Regions from separate parts of the Exiguobacterium artemiae 7-3 genome, predicted to be linked through region 3. Evidence: predicted binding sites of a transcription regulator. Region 3 holds the regulator's gene; each other region holds the start of a gene.

Region 1 (7,206 bases), 380 kb from region 3:
CGAGTTATTGAAGAAAATGGTCAAGAGATTGATTTGACCTCAAAAGAATATGATTTATTGATTCTGTTTGCCACACAAATCGGAACACCGATGTCCCGGGAACAAATTTTAGTGAGCGTATGGGGCGACGATTATTTCGGATCAGACCGTGTCGTCGATGACTTGGTGCGGCGAGTCCGGAAAAAGTTATCAAAGCTTGAGCTCGAGACGATTTATGGGATCGGATACCGTCTGGTGGCTGCATGAAAAATCGGAGTCTGGGTTTTCAAATCTGGGCGATGTTCCTGTTGGTCATTGCAACACTCTCCATTGTCATATTAGTCGTCATGCGGTCGTCGATTGGTAACTTCATCGATGAGCAGGTCTATGCGACGTTAGAAAACAGTGAAGTCTTTTTTTCGGAAGATGCCTCTGTCATCGAGATGTTACAAGACAATCCGATTGAATTCGATCGACGGAAACAGGAGTCACGCTCGGTCAATGTCTTATTGTTATCGAAAAATGGAAAGTTGTATTATGGCGGGGCACCGCAACAGCTGGTCAATCAAATGTATCGTGATGCCATTGATCAAGAAAAAGAAATGCAAAAATACACGACTCGTCTGGATAAAGAAGATGTCTATTACAGTATTTTAAAGATGGAGATTAAAGGGGAAACCTATTACCGTGTTTCGTACGTCTGGGATGCCTATCGTCAAGAACTGATCACCCAGCTGTTTTCAAAGATTGGTTGGGTTGTTGCGATTGTCAGTATCTTGACTTTGTTCATTGCCTTTTGGCTCGCAAGACGACTGACCCATCCCTTAATCGAGATTGAGCGGGCGGTCGGTAAGATTGCGGCCCAGAAGTGGGATACACCACTACCTCTAGACAGAGGCGATGAAATTGGACGATTGGCCCGGTCAGTCGATGCGATGCGAATGGATTTAGAAAAACAGGATAAAGCGCAAAAATCCTTACTTCAAAATATCTCACATGATTTGAAAACACCGATCATGGTCATTCGTAGTTATGCCCAGTCGATTTCGGATGGAATTTATCCGGATGGTGATTTGACAGGTTCTGTTTCCGTCATCGAAGAAGAAGCGGAACGATTGGAGAAAAAAGTCGCAGCTTTGTTGTATGTAACGAAACTTGATTATTTTGAACTGGATCGTTCAACATGGGATCATGTGGATTTGGACCGGATGGTTCACTTGCTTCAAAAACGGTTTGTTGGCACGAAAGCATTGACGTGGAAAATTTCCGGCGAAGCGGGTATCGTGTTAGGTGAAGGGGAACAGTTACGTGTAGCATTGGAAAATGTATTGGATAATGCGATTCGTTATGCGGAGTCTACGATTGAGATTCGTCTGTCCGGTACAAGGCAGTCTGCGACAGTCGAAATCCTTAATGACGGTCCGCCGTTAGAAACGTCCTCTCCGCTGTTCCATCAATTTTCGCGTGGAAAAGAAGGCAAGTTTGGTCTTGGGTTATACATTGTTAAACGGATTGTCGAACGGCATGAAGGAGAAGTGACAATTGATAATCTGATTGCGGGAAATGAAGAAAATAAAGTTTGCGTAAAATTTAATTTTCCAAGACATTTTGAGGAAGAAACAGCCGGAAAAAAATAAGATCTTAAAAAACGAGATAGCCATATCTCGTTTTTTATTTTGGGAAATAACGAGGTCCTTCAGACGAAGTCGTTTTGAATTTGATATAACCATACTAATACAAGAAGGGAGAAATCAGAATGCGACATAAAATTACGGAAGAAACATTAGCCCTTGTACCAAAATATGGTCCATACGGTGAACCACAAACTTTACTTATTCAGGAACAGTCAGAAATCGTGTTAGAAGGCCATCCAATCAAGTTGATTGAAGAATCTTGCTTGTATTTTGGATCCTCGATGCGCGGAAGAATTGAAGCGGCTCGACATATCCTGGGACCGAACCGAAAGACACCGGTTTTAATTGATTGGAAGGCCCAAACGATTTTCTTCCCGACGACTGCGAAGGAGAAGGCAGAATGTATTTGGATTAATTTTAAGCAGATGAAAACCGTTCAAAAAAAGGGTGATACCGTTCAAGTGGAATTTCAAACAGGACAACGGATTGATACGGATGCCTCGGCTTACAGCATCGAACGGCAACGGATCAAAACACTGGAATTGGCTTACGAAATGCAACGGAGATTTCAAGAAGAACGGCCGATGACGTTTAATAAAGCACGATAAGTGGAACAATCTAACAGGAATCACTACTTAATGCAGCGAATAGACAGTAAAGTGCGAGAGAGAGAATTAAAGGGAGGTGAAGCGGTCGAAAGACCGCTACACGATGAATGAATCATATGAATGGTTAAACCGCAGAAAATTACAACCTGGATTTGGTGTGAACGGCGGACGTCGTTTTATCAGTTCACGTATCGTTCGTCCGGAAAATACGCCGGGGAAACGAGTCAAAGGTGTCAAGCGCGCCCGTCAACTTGTTGTCGACGAGTCAGGTAATCGACGTTGGGTGACGAAACGAATCGTCGTAACGGATGCCGCAAAACACATGACAATCAACCGTCGTGCATCGGTTGCTCAGAAAGAGGTCACGGAATCTCGTTTGGAGCAAGTGAAACAAAAATTGACGTCGAAAAAAGTGCTATTACCTGTACTAGCAGCAACAGGTTTGGCAGTTGCCGGTGGAGTATTGGCCTACGTCATGCGTCGGAAAAAACGAAATACAAAAGAACAGTTATAATCTAAAGCAGATGACGAATCGTCTGGATACAGTAAAAGCCGTGCTCTCCCCATGAATGAGGGTAGCACGGCTTTTATGTGATGAAGACTGCAGTTTCTTATAAAAAACGTTTACGAATCGATGTCGCAAGAGCCTTTTCAGAAATTTCTTCTAGTTCTTTTTGGTTGGTTGGATCGAAACTGTCATTATAGAATCGACCAACGAATTCGACTCGATCATAATCGAGTTCTTTGAAAATCAAATGTTTATGATCATCGTAGAAGACAACCCGGTAATAATCAGATCCACGTTCAAGCGTCACAAGTGCCCGAATATGTTCTAAACGTTTTTGTTCATCTGACTTTTCTTCTTCAACAGGTTCTTCTGTCGTTTTAGCTGCTTCAGCCTGTTCGAGTGCGCTTTTTACCAATTCACTCTTTTTATCTTGTTCTTCAGTCATAGTTATCGCCTCCAATTCTTATTTTACATTGAAATGTACCGATGAGAAAGAAAAATCCCTCATCCGTTCTGATGAGCATCACAAATTCGAAGAACATTGAAGGCACCGATTCGTAAGCGTTCGATTAAACGCGTCGCTGCCTCTGCATTCTCGATAGTGTCCTCGATGGTCAGTGTCATCAATTCAATCCATCGGATAGCATGTATTTCTTTGATGGGCAAAAGACGGTGAATCATGGACAGATTCATCCGTTCATCATACACATCATATTGTTTTGGACCACCTGTAAGGTGAATCAAAAATCGGACTTGAGCTCGTTCGACACGTTGGCGGTCCGGTGGGAATAACGGACGGAGAACATCATCTGTATACACACGATTGTAGAATCGTGTGACAAGCTGTTCGAGTACGTCTTTTTGACCAAGGTCTTCGTAGAGCATGACTGTCCCTCTTTCCGTTCAAATCTGATGAAGACACCTATTATCTCAATCTTTACCCACTTTTTGCAACTCCACACGAATCAATCGACATATCATCTGAACTGGACAGGAAGAGGAAGGAAAGAAAAATGTATTTTTGATTTAAAACGGACGTTTGTTCGTATTTATGAGATAATGATACATATGATAACGTCTAGGAGGAGAGGTCCTGTCTGTTATTTTCAGCACTCATTTCATATGAGAGGACAAAAGCGGCATAAAGCTCCTCGATATTAATTAAAGGAGGTGAAGGTCGGCCCACCTGATGTTACAACCACAGGTGTCCGCTGATCTGACACAATGAATTACATGCATTTAGGTCGTGCCGGTACAGGCAAGACCACAACATTAATTGAGCAGGTAATTGACCGGTTAGCTGAGCAACCGCTTGGTCCATCCATCTATTTCATCGTACCGGATCAGATGTCTTTTGAGATGGAACGACGTATCGCGACGGATCCACGGCTGTCGGGTCTTGTCCGGATGGAAGTCATGAGTTTACGCCGGTTTGCTTTCCATATCATCCGGGATCATGGAAACCAGGCGATTCCCTTTTTAGACGAGACCGGGACACAGTTATTACTGCGTCAAGTTGTTGAAGAAGCGGAAGAAGAATTGAAGATTTTTAAACGGACAAAAAATATGCCCGGTTTTTATAAAGGATTGGACGAATTGATTGCCTCGTTTAAACGATCTTTAGTCAACCCGGATATGTTGCGTCAAATCAGCAGTGCATCTCCCGAACGCTCACCGAAATTAAATGATTTAGCACTGATTTACGAGCGCTTTACTGAACGAATCTCAAATAAGGCGCTTCATGCGGACGATTATTTCACGACATTGATTGAGCTGTTACCGAAAGTTGATTTAAGTGATGTTGCGGTCTTCGTTGATGGCTTTTATGAATTTTCGTTGCAGGAACAACAGGTCTTACTGCGATTGATGGAATTGACGAAAGAGATGCACCTTAGCTTTACACTGGATGTCGAAGACGTCTATACGAAACAGTCTGAGTTTGGTGTGTCACAACGCTGCTATATGCAGTTGATCGAACAGATGAAAGAACGACAGATTGCGCATGAAGACATTTATTATGAACAGACCGTTAAATTTCAGACGACAGGATTACAGATGCTTGAACAAGCGTTACTGTCACCCGGATACCCGGCGACGGATGACGAAGTGAACGGGTTGACGCTTTCTGCCGCAGTTAATCGTCAAGTTGAGACGGAAGCTGCTGTCAGAAAGGCGATTCAACTTGTACGTCATGAAGGATATCGTTTCAAGGACATCGCGTTTCTTGTCCGCCACCTGGAACCGTACGCCGATCATTTGGAACGTGCTTTTCAACTGTATGAAATTCCGTACTTCTTGGATCAACGGGAATCGATGGTCCATCATCCGATTGTCGAATTAGTCCATGCCGTCCTTGAAATCGTCATGACGGGATACCGGGAAGAATCTGTTTTTCGTCTGCTGAAAACAGAGCTGATTCCACTTCCGGCAGAGGATTCACGATTAGCACTTGATCGTCTGGAAACATTTGTCCTGGAGCGGGGAATCAAAGGTTCGATGTGGAAAAAACCTTGGCAATTGAAACGGCGTCTAGCTGATGAAATCAGTTTAACGGATGCTGAGTTACAAGAAGAACAGGAACTGAACGAATGGCGTCAATTCCTGGTCGAAGCAATCGAACCACTGGAGAAGCGATTTAAAGCCTCTAAGACGATGAGTGAATACACACGGGCGTTATACCGTTTCTTGGAAGAACATCACTTGACAGACCGGTTAACGGTTTGGAAGCAACAAGCACTTGAAGTCAATGAACTCAACCAAGCACGAGAACATGACCAGGTGTACGAAGCGGTACTGCATCTCTTTGAACAGTTGGAAGCTGCTGCACCGGAAGCTACATTGACGACAGAACTATTCGTCCAGATGGTCGAGACAGGACTTGAAAGTCTCCGCTTCTCCCTGGTCCCGCCTTCGCTCGATCAAGTGATTGCGACGGATTACGTCCGGGGACGTTTACAACAGGTGAAAGTGGTCTTTTTACTCGGGGCCAATGACGGATTGATTCCACTCGTAGAAGATCAGTCTAAATTGCTGTCAGAGGGAGATCATGACTTCCTCCACGATCAAGGCATTCCGGTAGGTAAAGCATCTCTGGACGTATTTGACGACGAATTGTATTACCTCTATCAAGGGGTGACGGCGCCAAGTGAATCTTTGCATATCAGTTATGCGCTTGTTGACGAGGATGGAAAAGCACTTCAGCCGGCATCGATCGTTAAGCAGATCAAACATCAACTGCTGCAAGATCGTCCGGTAAAAACATATTTTGCAGAAGCCGGGGATCATGCGCCTGATGATCAACTTCAGTTCGTGACGAGTCCAGAACGGGCGGCAGCGGCAGCGGCAATCGAATTGAGACGACTGCAACGTCGTTATCCGATTCAACAATCTTGGTTTGATGTGTACAATCGTTTGCTCGAAAACGGTCGGGGCCGCGAACGAATGGCGCTGTTCTCCAATGCTTTGTTTTATCAAAATCACGCAGAACCGTTGCCGGATGATCTGGCTCGTAATCTGTATGGTGACACCATCAAAGCTAGCGTCTCCCGGTTCGAGACCTACAATGCATGTTCCTATAAACACTTTGCCCGGTATGGATTGCGGTTGAAAGAACGGAAATTATATAAATTCGAAGCGCCGGACATCGGGAACCTGTTCCACGGGGCACTCAATGATTTGTCGGTGAACATCAAAGCTTCAGGAAAACGCTGGCGTGAACTGGATGACCAATCGTGTAGTGATTTCGCGAAAGAAGCTGTCGAGAAGGTGACACCGGAAATTCAAAATGCGATTTTGATGAGTTCGAACCGTTTTGGATACATCAAGAAAAAATTAACGGACGTCGTCGAACAAACCGCAAAAATGCTCGTCAAACAAGCGGAACGCTCTGAGTTCGAACCTGATTTATTTGAAATCAGTTTTGGTAACGCCATGTTTCCGCCACTTCGATTCACATTACCGGATGGTACCGAAATTGAATTCACCGGTCGAATTGACCGGGTGGATCAGGCGACGATTGGCGATCAACTATACGTCCGGGTCATAGATTATAAATCGAGTGCCAAAGAGTTGGATTTTGCAGAAATCTATTATGGTTTGGCGATTCAAATGCTGTTGTATCTAAAAACAGTCGTTGAACAGTCGGAAGTTCTATTTAATCAGCAGGCAAAACCGGCCGGAGCCCTGTATTTCCACGTCAAAAACCCAATGATGCGTGGAGATTTGTCGGCGGATGAAATCGAACGGAACCGGTTATTGCTCGAATCGTATCAAATGCAAGGCGTCATCGTTGAAAATGATGAAGTATTACGGGCAATGGATCAGATTGCGTACGATGAACGTAAAAAGTCACCGCTCGTTAAAGTGACGTTTACGAAAACCGGTCTTCATAAGTCCCATACGAAAGGTGTCGTCAAAGAAGAAGAGTTGACGGCTCTGATGGACCACGCCTGGGATGAATTGAAGACGAGTAGTCAAT
Region 2 (7,206 bases), 700 kb from region 3:
GTTCTGCTCGGAACGTTACCGCGACTGGCTGGTGCCGATTTGACGTTGTTCCCATCGCCGTACGGGAACGTGGCACTCGCCAAAGACTTGGCCCGCGGGATCGCCGTCGAAGCAACCCGGATCGGGGACACGAAGACAATTTTGCCGGTTCCCTCGGCCGGTATCCACCCCGGTCTCGTAGCCCAGCTCGTCCGTGATTTCGGTACCGACTCGGTCATCAATGCTGGAGGCGGCGTTCACGGTCATCCGCAAGGTGCCGCTGCCGGTGTCCTCGCATTCCGTCAGGCGCTCGACGCCGCACTGACCGGAGAATCGCTGACAAGTGCTGCGGTGCGGCAGGAAGAATTACGAATTGCCCTCGACGCTTGGGGGATCACGAAATGACAATCCGGATTTTATGTGACTTTGACGGGACCGTGACGGAACACGATAATATCATCGCCTTGATGAAGGAATTTGCCTCGCCGGCAGCGTTTGAACCGTTGAAAGAAGGTGTGCTCGACCGCTCGCTGTCGATTCAATCCGGGGTCGGACAGATGTTCCGGTTGCTCCCATCAGATCGAAAACAAGATTATGTTGATTTTTTGATTGATCGGGCTGTCATCCGTCCCGGCTTTGAGACCTTACTCGCTTTTGCTAAATTGAACGGAATCGACTTTGCCATCGTCAGCGGCGGGATCGACTTTTTTGTCGAACCGATTCTTGCCGATTTACTGACAGATGAAGCGATTTACTGTAACGGCAGTGACTTCAGTGAGGAGATAGTGCAGATTGAATGGCCGCATGCCTGTGACGCGGCCTGTACGAATCAATGCGGCTGTTGTAAAACGTCAATCGCCCGGAAGCTGAAGCAGGACGGTGACACGATCATCGCGATTGGTGACTCCGTGACGGATTTTGAACTGGCGAAACAGGCTGATCATGTCTACGCCCGTGATTATCTGATTACGCTATGCGAACAGCACGGTATTCCGTACACGCCGTTTGAAACGTTTTACGACATTGTGGATCATCTGCAGACAACGGGGGTGCATGCATGACATTTTTGAAACGATACGAAGAACTCCGAGCGATCAAGCAGGAGTTCGCTGCACGCGACTGGTTTCCCGGTACGAGCGGTAACCTCGCCATTCGGACGAACAGCAGTCCGACAGAATTTCTTGTGACGGCAAGCGGCAAAGATAAACGCCAGGACACGCCGGACGATTTCGTCCATGTTGACGCGACCGGTCAATTGATCGGCGAACAAAACGGACGTCCGTCTGCTGAGACCTTACTTCATGTCGAAGTGTTTAACCGGACGTCGGCCGGCTGCTCGCTTCACGTCCATACGGTCGACAACAATGTCATTTCGGAACTCTACGGAGACCTCGGGGAAATCCGATTTACCGGTCAGGAAATCATCAAGGCGCTTGGCCACTGGGAAGAAGATGCGGAAGTCGTCGTGCCGATTATCCCGAACCATGCGGATATCCCGACTCTTGCTGCAGTGTTTGCCAAGCATGTAAAAACGCAAAGCGGCGCCGTCCTGATTCGCAATCACGGGATTACAGTCTGGGCACCGACTGCCTTTGAAGCGAAAAAACAGTTGGAAGCCTTTGAATTTTTGTTCAGCTACACGTTAAAACTACAAACGTGCCGACAGGCGATTCATTAAAAGGAGGAATTTAAAATGGCAACAGTACTTTTCCAAAAGACAAACGAACGGTATACGGATCAAAACGAGGTGTCTTCATTCCTTGCTTCACGCGGCGTGCTATATGAACAATGGGATGTGTCGAAGCTTCCCGCAGAACTGGTCGACACCTATACGTTGACGGATGCGGACAAACAAACGATTCTCGATACGTTCCAATCGGAAATCACCGATGTCTCGGAACGTCGCGGCTATCAAACGGCCGATATCATCTCACTGTCCGATGCAACACCGAACTTGGATGAACTGCTCGTCAACTTCCAAAAGGAGCATCACCATACGGATGACGAAGTCCGGTTCATCGTCAGCGGTCACGGTGTGTTTGCGATCCAGGATGACGAAGTCGGCTATTACAACATCGAACTGAACCCCGGAGATTTGATTTCCGTTCCCGTCAATACACGTCATTACTTCACGCTCCAGGACGATCGCAAAGTCGTTGCCGTCCGGATTTTCGTGACGACGGATGGTTGGGTGCCGATTTATGAAAAAGATCCGATTGAAACAACGAACTGAGGAACATCCTGAAGACAGACGGTCCGGACCATCCGGCTGTCTGTTTTTTTCTGCTCCATTCCTATCCTACAAACATACCGCTTGTTTTCGTTTCCTCCTATATAATGAAGAAAAGACTCATTTGAATGGAGGTCACGTGTATGATGATTCGTCCTGTCCAAGAAGCTGATTTACAAGACATCCTCGCCATCTATAACGAAGGCATCGAAGACCGGATCGCGACGCTTGAAACGGATACTAAGGAATTGTCCTTTATGGAGGATTGGTATCAGGAACGAACACCCCGCTATGCCGGGTTTGTGGCGTATGAAGGAACAACGATTCTTGGTTTCATCTCACTTGACCCCTACAACCCGCGCCCCGTCTATCAATCGGTCGGTGAATTATCGGTCTACATCACCCGGACCCACCGCGGACAAGGCATCGGTCGTCAGTTGTTACAGGTCATCGAAGAACACGCGATTACGCACGGATTCCATAAGTTAATCCTGTTTACGTTTCCGTTCAATAAGATCGGTCAAAAGCTCTACATCCGGTCCGGTTTCCGGATTGTCGGAACATTTAAGGAACAGGGCATGCTCAACGGGTATTATGTCGATGTCCTGGCGATGGAAAAGTTGCTTCCGAAAACGATAGACGATCAAATATGATTAACACGGCGGCTGAATGGGAAATGAACGAACAGTGAAACATTCCCAACCCGAAAGGAAGACTGCCCGTGGATATTCAACAGATTCGTAATGCAACACTCGTCGTCACTTATGCTAACCAAGTTTTTTTAATCGATCCGTTTCTCGGTGAAAAAGGAACTTTGCCGCCGTTTGGTCAAACGCCAAACGCCGTCTCGAATCCGCTCGTCGACTTACCGGTCGATGTCTCGACATTACTTGATCCCGATGCAATTTTTGTTACCCACCTCCATGCCGATCATTTTGACGAGACGGCAAAAAAAGTCTTACCGAAACAGATTCCTCTTTATGCTCAAAATGAGTCAGATGCGGCTACGATCCGCGAAGCCGGATTCACGAACGTCTCATCGTTTGAGAACGGATTGTCACTCGGCGATATCCGCGTTTCTCATACATCGGGTCAACACGGTGTTGGCGAAATAGGCCAACGGATGGGCACCGTTTCCGGTATCGTCTTGACGCATCCCGACGAACCGACACTCTATATCACCGGTGATACGATTTGGTGTGATGATGTCGCAACTGCAATCGAGCAGCATGCACCCGACATCATCGTCGTCAACAGTGGTGCGGCACAATTCTTGACCGGAGAACCGATTACGATGTCCCAGCGCGATTTACTCGCCGTTCATCAAGCAGCTGCTGAGTCGACAATCATCGTCTCGCATCTCGAATCCGTCAATCATTGTCTTCTGCGCCGTGATATGATTGCTGATTTCTTGGCTGCCCATCATTTATCCGCTCATTTCCTCATTCCGGATGACGGCGAAACCATTTCCTTCTAAACGAAACGAAGTCCACTGTCCCGGTAGTACTCGGGATAGTGGACTTCGTTTTGTTGATCGTTAATCGTGACTTGGAATGACGAGTCCGAGTAACCGGGCAAACGTGATGGCCTGGCTTTCCGTGACGATGGCACCTGGTAAGAAGCGCGGATCAATCGTGATTCCGGATAAATCGGCTTGCCGCAGATCCAGTCCTTTTAATGCCGTCTCGACCCATTGACTTTCCGACAAATCGACTTCATGCAGCCGGAAATCGGTTGGCTTCATTTCAAAGAAATGACTTTCCCGCATCGTCGTCTGCTCCACTGCGACGTGACGTAACGCCGTCCGAATCAGTTGGGCATAATTGGCCTGACAGTTTTTGATCGTTACATGATCAACCGTATTCGATTCAAAGTGAATTCCGGTCAGGCGACAATCCTCAAAGACGACCCGGTGAAAACGACTGTCCTGGAACTGACAGCCCGTCAAGTCACATTGTTCAAACCGGACGTTCTCAAACGAGGCACGTTCAAAAACGAGACCAGCGAACGAGATGTTCCGAAAACAGACTTGATTGACATCCAGCCGTTCTGTCAACTCGATTGGGAGTGTCTCTTTTTCGTAAAGTGTTTGATACAGATACGGGTCATCGATTTCGACATCCGCAAAGGTTTCCGGTGTCAATTGGTGCGGTAACTCGGGTAATTGAATGATTTGTTTTTTCACGTACTTCCCCTTCTTTCCTTCTACGTCACTTTTCTCTTTTTTAGTGTAGCAAAGATTGACTCTTTTTTTGGTTTTTTGATTTGAGACCGACTGAGACCATGATATAGTCAAATCAAAAATAAGAACAAACGTTCTTTTATGTATCAAGGAGTGTTTCCGATGAACCCGACTATCTCTTTTCCCGATCGACGGATCTTTTGTGTCGACAGTGTTTCTTTTTATGCCAGTTGCGAATGTTGTTACCGAAACCTTCCTCCTTTGACGACGAAACTTGCTGTCGTATCAGACCTTCATCGGTCCGGATCCGTTGTTCTTGCTGCCAGTCCCGCCTTAAAACAACTTGGTATTAAGACAGCTAGTCGTCTTTATCAAATTGAACAGTTGCCTTATCGTGAACGGAAACAGATTGTGCTCGTCGAACCGCGGATGCTCGCATATATGAAAACATCAATCGAAGTACTGGATGTCTTGCATCAGTTTGCACCTCCCGACGCGATCCGGATCTATTCGATTGACGAAAACTTTATCGATATGACCGGAACGGAACGACTTTTCGGATCGGACACTGAAACGGCCCGGAAAATCCAGACGGCGATTTGGCATCAGACCGGCATTCCGGTCCGGATCGGGATTGGTCCGAACAATGTCATCGCAAAACTTGTCCTCGATTTACGGGGAAAACGCGAAGGCATTGCCCGATGCGGCTACGCCGATATTTCTCGGTTGCTGCACGATTTTCCGATTCGCAAAATGTGGGGCGTCGGACGGATGATGGAACAACACTTGTCAGTAATCGGCATCAACACCATTGGCGACCTTGCCGCAGCCCGGGTCGAAGATCTGCATGAACGGTTCGGAGTCCTTGGGGCAGAACTTTGGCACCATGCCTGGGGAATCGACAGTTCTCCGACCATCATCGATCCGATGACCTTATTTCAGACTGCACCGGATGCCAAAAGAACGATCGGACATGGCGTTACTTTAATGCGCGATTATTACCAGTACGAACAGATTCGTTTAGTTTTGGCCGAATTAGCAGGTGATGTCGCGGCACGAGTCCGGTTTTCTAATCAAGTCGGTTGGACGGTGCATCTCGGCGTTCGCTACTCCCGCCATGTCACCCGGGACGGCTTTTCGAAACAGCTCCGTCTGCCTTATCCGACAGCTGATGAACGGCTGTTGTTGCGTTACGTCCTGCAATTGTTCGAACCGAATTGGCTCGACGGTGAACCGGTCCGCTTTCTATCGGTCGCCCTCGGACAACTCACCCCGGATCAGGGAACACTTCAATTGTCCTTGTTTGAAGACAATACAAAGGTCTGGCGCAGAAAACGGTTATTAAAAGCCATCGACCATGTCAATTTACGTTACGGAAAAGGAACAATCCGGCTCGCTGTTTCCTTCCTCGATACAAGTGTCGCCAAACGCCGGCTCCGGTTCGTCGGCGGCCATCCCGGAGGTGAGCAGCATGACACGTTATCGTGACCGTGGAAACCTCAAATGGCTTCCCTTTTTGATGCCGGAACACATTCAACTGCTCAAAGCCTATTATCTCGAAAAACATCAAATCGACCTTCCTGCAATCGATGAACAATTGCAATATCCCTGGCAGTTCTTACTCGAACAAGCATTAATAGAAGGAACAGAGCTTGAAATCAAGTATTATAGTGAAAGAGGCTATGTCACGACATCCGGTTTCATCGAGCAGGTTCATCGTGAACGCGCCTATCTCGTGCTACGCGGATCATCATTGATTGAAATTCCATTCGGGCGAATCATTCGGATTGAAAACGGGTAGAAGAGACAGAAGCTGTTATGCCTCACGCACTTATCTTACGAATTGGGATTGAAAGAAGGAATGATCTGTATGATGGAATGGTTTACCGGACTTCCGGTCGTCGTGCAAGCGCTGCTTGCCGGCATGATGACTTGGGGATTAACGGCACTCGGAGCCGCACTTGTCTTCGTCTTTACAACGATTGAAAAACGGGTCATGAATATGATGCTCGGCTTTGCAGCCGGTGTTATGATTGCGGCTTCGTTTTGGTCATTGCTTGCTCCGGCAATTGAATTTACGGAAAAAGACGGCGGGATTGCCTGGTTGCCGGCCGCAATCGGCTTCCTGGCAGGCGGTTTCTTTGTCCGCCTTCTCGATTTTGTGACCCCTCACCTGCACTTATCCGCTCCACTCGAAACAGCCGAAGGTCCTTCGACCGGTCTGAAAAAGACGACATTGCTGTTTCTCGCGATTACGCTCCACAATATTCCGGAAGGACTCGCAATCGGGGTCGCTTTCGGTGCAGCCGCCTTGAACATGGACGGTGCGACCGTTGCCGGTGCCTTGACACTCGCACTTGGGATCGGGATTCAAAACATGCCGGAAGGGGCTGCCTTGTCGATTCCGCTCCGTGGAGAAGGCATGTCACGCCGGCGTGCCTTTAACTACGGACAATTGTCTGCAATCGTTGAACCGATTGCTGCCATGGTCGGTGCTGCTGCCGTCTTCTTCATTCAGCCGCTCTTGCCGTATGCCTTGGCGTTTGCTGCCGGCGCGATGATTTTCGTCGTCGTCGAAGAATTGATTCCCGAATCGCAGGCTGAAAACGGCTCAGACTTGGCAACACTTGGTCTGATGGTCGGTTTCACGGTCATGATGATTCTCGATGTGGCACTCGGATAATCCAGTATAGAATGGGACGACTCTAAAGTCAGTCTCTACAAAGAAAAGGGTGACAGATTATAATTCTGCCATCCTTTTCTCGTTTGAATTTAAATAAAAATCACTCTCTTCATGCTACTCCTACAGGAAAAA
Region 3 (7,206 bases):
TTGTGCATTCAGCTCATCACAGATACCAGATGTTTGACGCGATTGCCAGACAAGCGCGTGATAGACCGGTTTACCTGTTTCTTTGTTCCAGACGACCGTCGTCTCACGCTGGTTCGTAATTCCGATACTTGCGATTTGGCTCGGTTTGATATCAGCCGTTCCGAGAGCATCTGCCATGACAGCGAGGATCGATCCCCAAATTTCATTGGCATCATGCTCGACCCAGCCTGGTTGCGGGAAGTATTGTTTGAATTCCCGTTGTGCCGAGTTCACGATTTGACCGTCATGATCAAAGATAATGGCACGTGAACTTGTCGTTCCTTGATCGAGTGCTAAGATATACTTGTTTTCCATTGTAAAGTCCCCCTTGAAGTGTAAGTTGAAGTCTTTTCGTCAATTAAAACAGCATTTGATGAAGGAAAACGGCAATCGCACCACCGATGAATGGACCGACGACTGGGATCCAAGAATAACCCCAATCTGACGAACCTTTTCCCGGGATTGGTAAAATGGCATGGGCAATCCGCGGTCCAAGGTCACGGGCCGGATTGATGGCATATCCTGTTGTACCACCAAGCGAGAGACCGATGACGACAACAAGAAGACCAACGATTAACGGGTTTAGACCGTCAGCGAATGAGTTGGCACCAAATGCTAGGATTCCGAAGACCAAGACGAATGTCCCGATGATTTCAGAAACAAGGTTTGAACCGGTATGGCGGATAGCTGGTCCTGTTGCAAAGACACCTAATTTTGCAGCTTGGTCATCTGTCGCTTCAAAATGTTTCATGTAATGAAGCCAAACGAGTACCGCACCGATAAAGGCTCCGATTAATTGAGCGGCGATGTAGACAGGTACATCTGCCCATGGTAAATCAGAGTTTAACGCTAGCGACAATGTGACCGCTGGATTAAGGTGGGCACCACTGGCGGCTGCAATATAAACTGCAGTCATGACGGCGAGACCCCAAGCAAATGTGATGACGATCCAGCCGCTGTTCTCAGATTTCGTCTTTTTCAAGACAACCCCTGCAACGACCCCATCCCCGAGCAAAATCAGAATCATTGTTCCAATCAGCTCACTAATAAAGTTACTCATGCAAAAACCCTCCCTTTGGATTAAAGCAAATATTGGCCTTTCCATTTAAACCTACATCTAATTGATAACGTTTTCAATACAAATAATTCAAATCTTCAAATTAAATTTTCCTTAATTTATGTTTAAAAAAATGAAAAATGGATAACAAAAACCCTTTGTTCATTTTTGTGATGAACGAAGGGTTTTCAGCGGCGTTTTTTTCGCTTTTTTTTAGTTCGAAAGAAACTGCTGGAATGATCAAGAACGATATGGATCGTACTGGCAACCATGATGCCGGTGATAAAAGCAGGCATGGCTGCAAACCAGGAATCGACCGTACTCGACTCGATGATTTTCAGGTACAGCGCTAAAAATAAAAGTGGAATCACGAAAGCCGCGCTGTACAGCAGGCGAATGAGGTCACCGATGATCAAGCCATGCGACCAGATGGAACGGTGGGGCATGATTTTGACATACGGCATCCAAAGGACACGTAGCGGTCCGTGGCGATAGTAAGGTTCAGACTTCAAATCGAGGTCGGGTGAAAGCCAAAGGGTGCCGACAGCGATGCCGACAGCAGTTGGAAGCCAATCCGTCTGCTGCGTTGCGACCGAATACGCAACGTAGCCGGTTAAAGCAACGGTATTGACTGTATCATGTACATTTCCAGAAGGCATAAAAAAAGACCAGCTGAGCTGGTCCCTCGCTTAGTGGATCGTCCGATATACGCCGATGACCTTGCCAAGAATCGAGACGTTATCGAAATACATCGGGTCCATCGAGTCATTTTCTGGTTGGAGACGTACTTGTTGATCTTCTAAGAAGAACCGTTTGACTGTCGCTTCGCTATCTTCGGTCATAGCAACGACGATTTCACCATTCTCTGCTGTGTTTTGCTGACGAACGATGACCCGGTCACCGTCTAGAATACCTGCGTTGATCATGGACTCACCATCAATCGTCAACATGAAGACATTTTCGTTCCCGACGTAATGTGCAGGAAGTGGGAAGTGTTCCTCAATGTTTTCGATGGCCGTGATTGGAAGACCAGCCGTTACTTTCCCGATGACGGGAATATGCACGATGGCTTCGTGATCTTCATCAGGTTTATCAAGCAATATCTCAATCGCACGTGGCTTAGTTGGGTCACGGCGAATCAGTCCGCGTTTTTCTAGACGATCCAAATGACCGTGTACCGTTGAGCTTGAAGCAAGACCAACAGCTTCACCGATTTCACGAACTGAAGGCGGATACCCTTTCAGTTTCACTTGAGCAACGATGTAGTCAAGGATTTCTTGTTGTCGTTTCGACATTTTCCGCATATGAATTGCCACCTCTTTCCGGATTGGTTTTTGAAGGTTATAGGAATACATGTTTCTAAAATCACTATAACATAGAACAAATGAGCGTACAAACAATTGTTCGACATTTTGTGTTGACCGAACACTGGTTCTTGGTTTAAGATGAGTTATGCGAACAATTGTTCCGAGAACATCTATTCTAAATCATTTTTAATTGGAGGGATTTATCATGATGCATACGATTCGTACCCATGCCTTTTCCATTGTTTTTTATACGCTCAGCCTTGCTTTCATTCTTTTTCTCTTAACGCCTCGACCGGACGAAAAGGTCGATCAACTCTTGACGGCTTCTGTTACGGTCGATCAAAATGCGACAGTCGAACAAGTCGCCGAAGTCTACAACGACGGTTCAATGACGGACCAAGAATATGTCGAATGGTTGATTGAGAATAATGAATTAAAGACGACACATGTCATTTCGAAAAACAAAATCGTTGTACCAATCGCGCAACAATGACAAACTGTAAAAGTTGTCAATGAACGAACAGGGGTGTGAAGTACGATGAAAGTAGTAATCTACTGTCGCGTCTCGACGGAAAAAGAAGCACAGGACAGCTCGCTTGAGCGGCAAAGGTCAGAACTGTCGGGACTCGCTGCAACAAAAGGATTTGAAGTCGTGGAGATCATCACGGAAAAAGAAAGTGGTTACGACGTTGACCGGGAAGGTATGTTGTCCGTTCTCGATTACGTCACACGTCAAGCCGTGGACGCCGTTCTTGTGACGGATGATACACGGATCGGGCGCGGGAATGCCAAAATCGCCATTTTACATACATTCCAAAAACATCAGGTTCAACTGATGACGATGGAATCGGATGGCGAGTATAAATTGGCAGATGCCGAAGCGATGGTGCTTGAAATCGTATCGCTCGTCGAAGAGTATCAACGGAAACTGCATAATGCAAAGATTGCCCGCGGTATGCGACGGGCTGTCGAAAATGGTTTTCGTCCCGAACAAAACCTGAACCGCCAAGGTGAAAATGCCGGTCGGAGCCGGAAGGAAGTCCCGATTGAAGAAATCGTGCGGTTACGTGAGTTAGGACTGACATTTGCGGACATTGCGGTGACATTAAGAGGGATGGGACATGACATTTCGAAAGCGACCGTCAACCGGCGTTATCTGGAATATAAAGAAGTTGTCAGTACGTACGAATAGGGAAGCAGGTTTGATGCCTTAGCTGCGCATCAAACTTGCTTTTTTTTTTTGTGTCTTTTACAGTAAGGTTACTATTGAATGCTCAACTTTGAGTCAACAGAAAGAGGGATACTATGTTATCACAAGAACAATTAGACCGGATTAATGAATTAGCCAATAAATCAAAAATCGAGCCGCTGACCGATGCGGAAACAGCGGAACAAAAAGAATTACGGACGGCTTATCTCGAAGCATTCCGCGGTTCGTTCAAAAATCAGATGATGGGCATTAAAATCGTCGATGAAGAAGGAACCGACGTAACACCGGAAAAACTAAAGCAGGCACAAGAAGAAGAACGGAACAAACAATAATCGGAAAAGCTATGTCACTCAATGGGATGAGTGGGGTAGCTTTTTTTGAGAAAAAGTTCGTAATGTGTATCACGAAAGTGCCAAGAAAACGGCAATAGAGAGCGCATTCATTTTAATGTGACATACTATTTAGAAAAGTTGTATCACATTTCTGGGTATGCTAAAATGAGAAGGAATTTGTGAAAAAGAGAGAGGATGATTGTTTTGACGAACATGACAACAGTAGAATTATTAGCAGTAAATACGATTCGTACCTTATCAATTGATGCAGTACAAAAAGCGAACTCGGGTCACCCGGGAATGCCGATGGGTGCAGCACCGATGGCATTTACATTATGGGCGGATCATATGAACCACAACCCTAAAAATCCAGAATGGTTCAACCGTGACCGTTTTGTACTTTCAGCAGGACACGGTTCAATGCTTCTCTACTCACTCCTCCATTTATCAGGTTATGATCTCGCGATGGATGACTTGAAGTCATTCCGTCAATGGAACTCAAAAACACCGGGTCACCCGGAATACCGTCACACAGCAGGTGTCGATGCGACGACTGGTCCACTCGGACAAGGCATCGCGATGGCTGTCGGGATGGCGATGGCAGAACGTCACCTCGAAGCGAAATACAACCGTGACGACTTAAACGTCGTCGATCACTTCACATACGGCATTTGCGGAGACGGCGACTTAATGGAAGGTGTTTCAGCAGAAGCGGCTTCACTAGCAGGACATTTAGGTCTTGGTAAACTCGTGGTTCTGTATGATTCAAACGACATCTCGCTTGATGGCGATCTCGATAAATCGTTCTCGGAAAACGTTCAACAGCGTTTTGAAGCGTACAACTGGCAAGTTATCCGTGTCGAAGACGGAACGGATCTTGATTCGATTTCAAAAGCAATCGAAGCAGCAAAAGCTGAAACGACAAAACCGACATTGATTGAAGTGAAAACAGTCATCGGATTTGGTTCACCAAACAAATCAGGGAAATCGGCTTCACACGGTGCACCACTCGGAGATGCGGAAATCAAGTTGACGAAAGCAAGCTACGTTTGGGATCACGAAGAATTCTATGTGCCGGAAGAAGTTAAAGACTTGTTCGAAGAGCGCATCGAAAAACGTGGCGCTGACACGGAAGCAGCATGGACTGAGAAAATGGAACAATACAAAGCAGCACATCCAGAATTGCATGCTGAACTTGTTCAAGCAATCAATAACGAATTGCCAAGCAACTGGGAAGCAGACCTTCCGACTTACGATCTGACATCGAAAAAAGCAACACGTCAGACAAGTGGTGAAGTCTTAAACGCTCTTGCGAAAAACATCCCGTCGATCTTCGGTGGATCAGCTGACTTAGCAGGATCAAACAACACGATGCTCAAAGGCGAAGCTGACTTCGACATCGATCCAAGCGGCCGTAACATCTGGTTTGGTGTTCGTGAGTTCGCGATGGCAGCTGCTGTCAACGGTATGGCGTTACACGGTGGTGTCATTCCTTACGGCGCGACATTCTTCGTCTTCTCGGATTACCTCCGTCCAGCGGTTCGTTTAGCAGCATTGATGGGGATCCAGTCGATCTTTGTCTTGACACATGACTCGATTGCTGTTGGTGAAGATGGTCCAACGCACGAGCCGGTTGAACACTTGATGAGTTTCCGTGCGATGCCGAACTTGACAGTTTACCGTCCGGCAGATGGAAAAGAAACGATTGCCGCATGGAAAACAGCGGTTCAATCGAAAAACAAACCGACACTTCTCGTCATGACACGTCAAGGATTACCTGAACTCGAAGGTACGACGGTCGAAGGCGCTGAAAAAGGCGGATACGTCATCGCGGGTAACATCGAAACAGCGGATACGATCTTAATGGGAACAGGTTCTGAAGTGCACTTGCTCGTCGAAGCACAGAAAGAACTTGGCGAAACGGTAGCAGTCGTCTCACTTCCGTCATGGGAATTATTCGAAGCGCAATCAGCAGAATACAAAGAATCAGTCTTGCCAAAACGCATCACGAAGCGTCTTGCGATTGAAGCCGGTGCTTCACTCGGTTGGTATAAATATGTAGGAACAGAAGGTCAAGTCATCGGAATCGATCGCTTCGGTGCTTCTGCTCCGGGAGATCTTCTCTTAAAAGAGTACGGCATGTCTGTTGAAAATGTCTTGAACACAGTCAAGCAACTCGGTTAATGAAGAAAGGTGCGCAAACGCGCGCACCTTTTTTTTGCATTATCTATGCAAAGGCTTTAAATTATAGTATAGTAAAAAGCGACGTTTGAAGTTAGAGGAGGAAGCAACTTGGCTACATGGATTTGGATTTTAATTGCCCTTCTTTGCTTGGTAGCTGGTGTCGCCCTTGGTTTCTATATCGCTCGCCGATACATGATGAACTATTTGGAGCAAAACCCGCCAATCAACGAAGATATGATTAAGACATTGATGATGCAAATGGGTCAAAAGCCATCACAAAAGAAAGTCAACCAAGTGATGCGTTCAATGAGTGGTTCAATGAAATCACCGAAAAAATAACGACTTGTAAAAGGAGACCAGATTGGTCTCCTTTTGTTTGCTATTTTTTAGGAAGATGGCTAATCTAAAATGTGAGACTATTAGAAATACTCAATCGATTTAAAAGGGGGGGACTTGTATGGGAGTCTTCAGGAAACTGAGTTGGTTTTTTCGACTCGAATGGAAAGCGTACAGTTTAGGAATCATAGCGTTGATTTTTGTTGCCGGACTGGAACTGATTCCGCCGAAAGTAATCGGTTCGACGGTCAACGGACTGAGCGAAGGCAGCTTGACGAAAAATGATTTATGGAAATTGGTCGGCACACTGGTCTTGATCGGGGTATCGACCTATGTGATTCGTTATTTTTGGCGGTTTTATATCTTTGGAGCGTCGATCCGGCTCGGACGGTTGCTGCGAAGTCAGTTGTATGGTCATTTTTCAGACTTGGATCAGTCCTTTTACAAGAAGTACCGCAGCGGGGATTTGATGGCGCATGCGACGAATGATGTGCAGGCCGTTTCGATGACGGCAGGAGCCGGTATTTTGACACTCGTCGATTCCGTGACGATGGGCAGTTTCGTTATCATCACGATGATTACGACCATCAGTTGGAAACTGACGCTCGTTTCCTTATTACCGATGCCACTGATGGTTTATTTGACGTCACGGTATGGGAAGATGCTGCACTCAAGATTCCACGATGCACAGGAAGCCTTTTCAGATTTGAACGACAAGGTCGCTGAAAGCGTCAGCGGAGT

What was found. Region 3 encodes LexA, which represses DNA repair genes until DNA is damaged. Its sites were predicted from a motif close to CGAACATATGTTCG; they were not measured.
Region 1: addB (helicase-exonuclease AddAB subunit AddB) is a predicted target of LexA. The motif match lies at 3,762-3,775, and genes of this name have one in related genera.
Region 2: P402_RS0114460 (Y-family DNA polymerase) is a predicted target of LexA. The motif match lies at 4,516-4,529, and genes of this name have one in related genera.

Annotation. Positions count from the first base shown of each region.
Region 1 covers NZ_KK211190.1:2,283,946-2,291,151, reverse strand. Annotated here, with positions in the region: gene P402_RS0112865 (response regulator transcription factor) at 1-246, shown strand, start outside; gene P402_RS0112860 (HAMP domain-containing sensor histidine kinase) at 243-1,616, shown strand; gene P402_RS0112855 (competence protein ComK) at 1,736-2,221, shown strand; gene P402_RS0112850 (hypothetical protein) at 2,325-2,735, shown strand; gene P402_RS0112845 (hypothetical protein) at 2,833-3,174, opposite strand; gene P402_RS0112840 (truncated hemoglobin) at 3,234-3,614, opposite strand; gene addB (helicase-exonuclease AddAB subunit AddB) at 3,954-7,206, shown strand, end outside.
Region 2 covers NZ_KK211190.1:2,604,373-2,611,578, forward strand. Annotated here, with positions in the region: gene P402_RS0114425 (2,3-diketo-5-methylthiopentyl-1-phosphate enolase) at 1-384, shown strand, start outside; gene P402_RS0114430 (2-hydroxy-3-keto-5-methylthiopentenyl-1-phosphate phosphatase) at 381-1,040, shown strand; gene P402_RS0114435 (methylthioribulose 1-phosphate dehydratase) at 1,037-1,657, shown strand; gene P402_RS0114440 (1,2-dihydroxy-3-keto-5-methylthiopentene dioxygenase) at 1,673-2,212, shown strand; gene P402_RS0114445 (arsinothricin resistance N-acetyltransferase ArsN1 family A) at 2,353-2,862, shown strand; gene P402_RS0114450 (MBL fold metallo-hydrolase) at 2,931-3,686, shown strand; gene P402_RS0114455 (pentapeptide repeat-containing protein) at 3,747-4,394, opposite strand; gene P402_RS0114460 (Y-family DNA polymerase) at 4,554-5,879, shown strand; gene P402_RS0114465 (YolD-like family protein) at 5,863-6,192, shown strand; gene P402_RS0114470 (ZIP family metal transporter) at 6,262-7,074, shown strand.
Region 3 covers NZ_KK211190.1:1,908,342-1,915,547, reverse strand. Annotated here, with positions in the region: gene glpK (glycerol kinase GlpK) at 1-354, opposite strand, end outside; gene P402_RS0111005 (MIP/aquaporin family protein) at 398-1,099, opposite strand; gene P402_RS0111000 (metal-binding protein) at 1,285-1,755, opposite strand; gene lexA (transcriptional repressor LexA) at 1,786-2,400, opposite strand; gene yneA (cell division suppressor protein YneA) at 2,609-2,896, shown strand; gene P402_RS0110985 (YneB family resolvase-like protein) at 2,942-3,595, shown strand; gene P402_RS0110980 (DUF896 domain-containing protein) at 3,709-3,945, shown strand; gene tkt (transketolase) at 4,159-6,129, shown strand; gene P402_RS0110970 (YneF family protein) at 6,238-6,468, shown strand; gene P402_RS0110965 (ABC transporter transmembrane domain-containing protein) at 6,587-7,206, shown strand, end outside.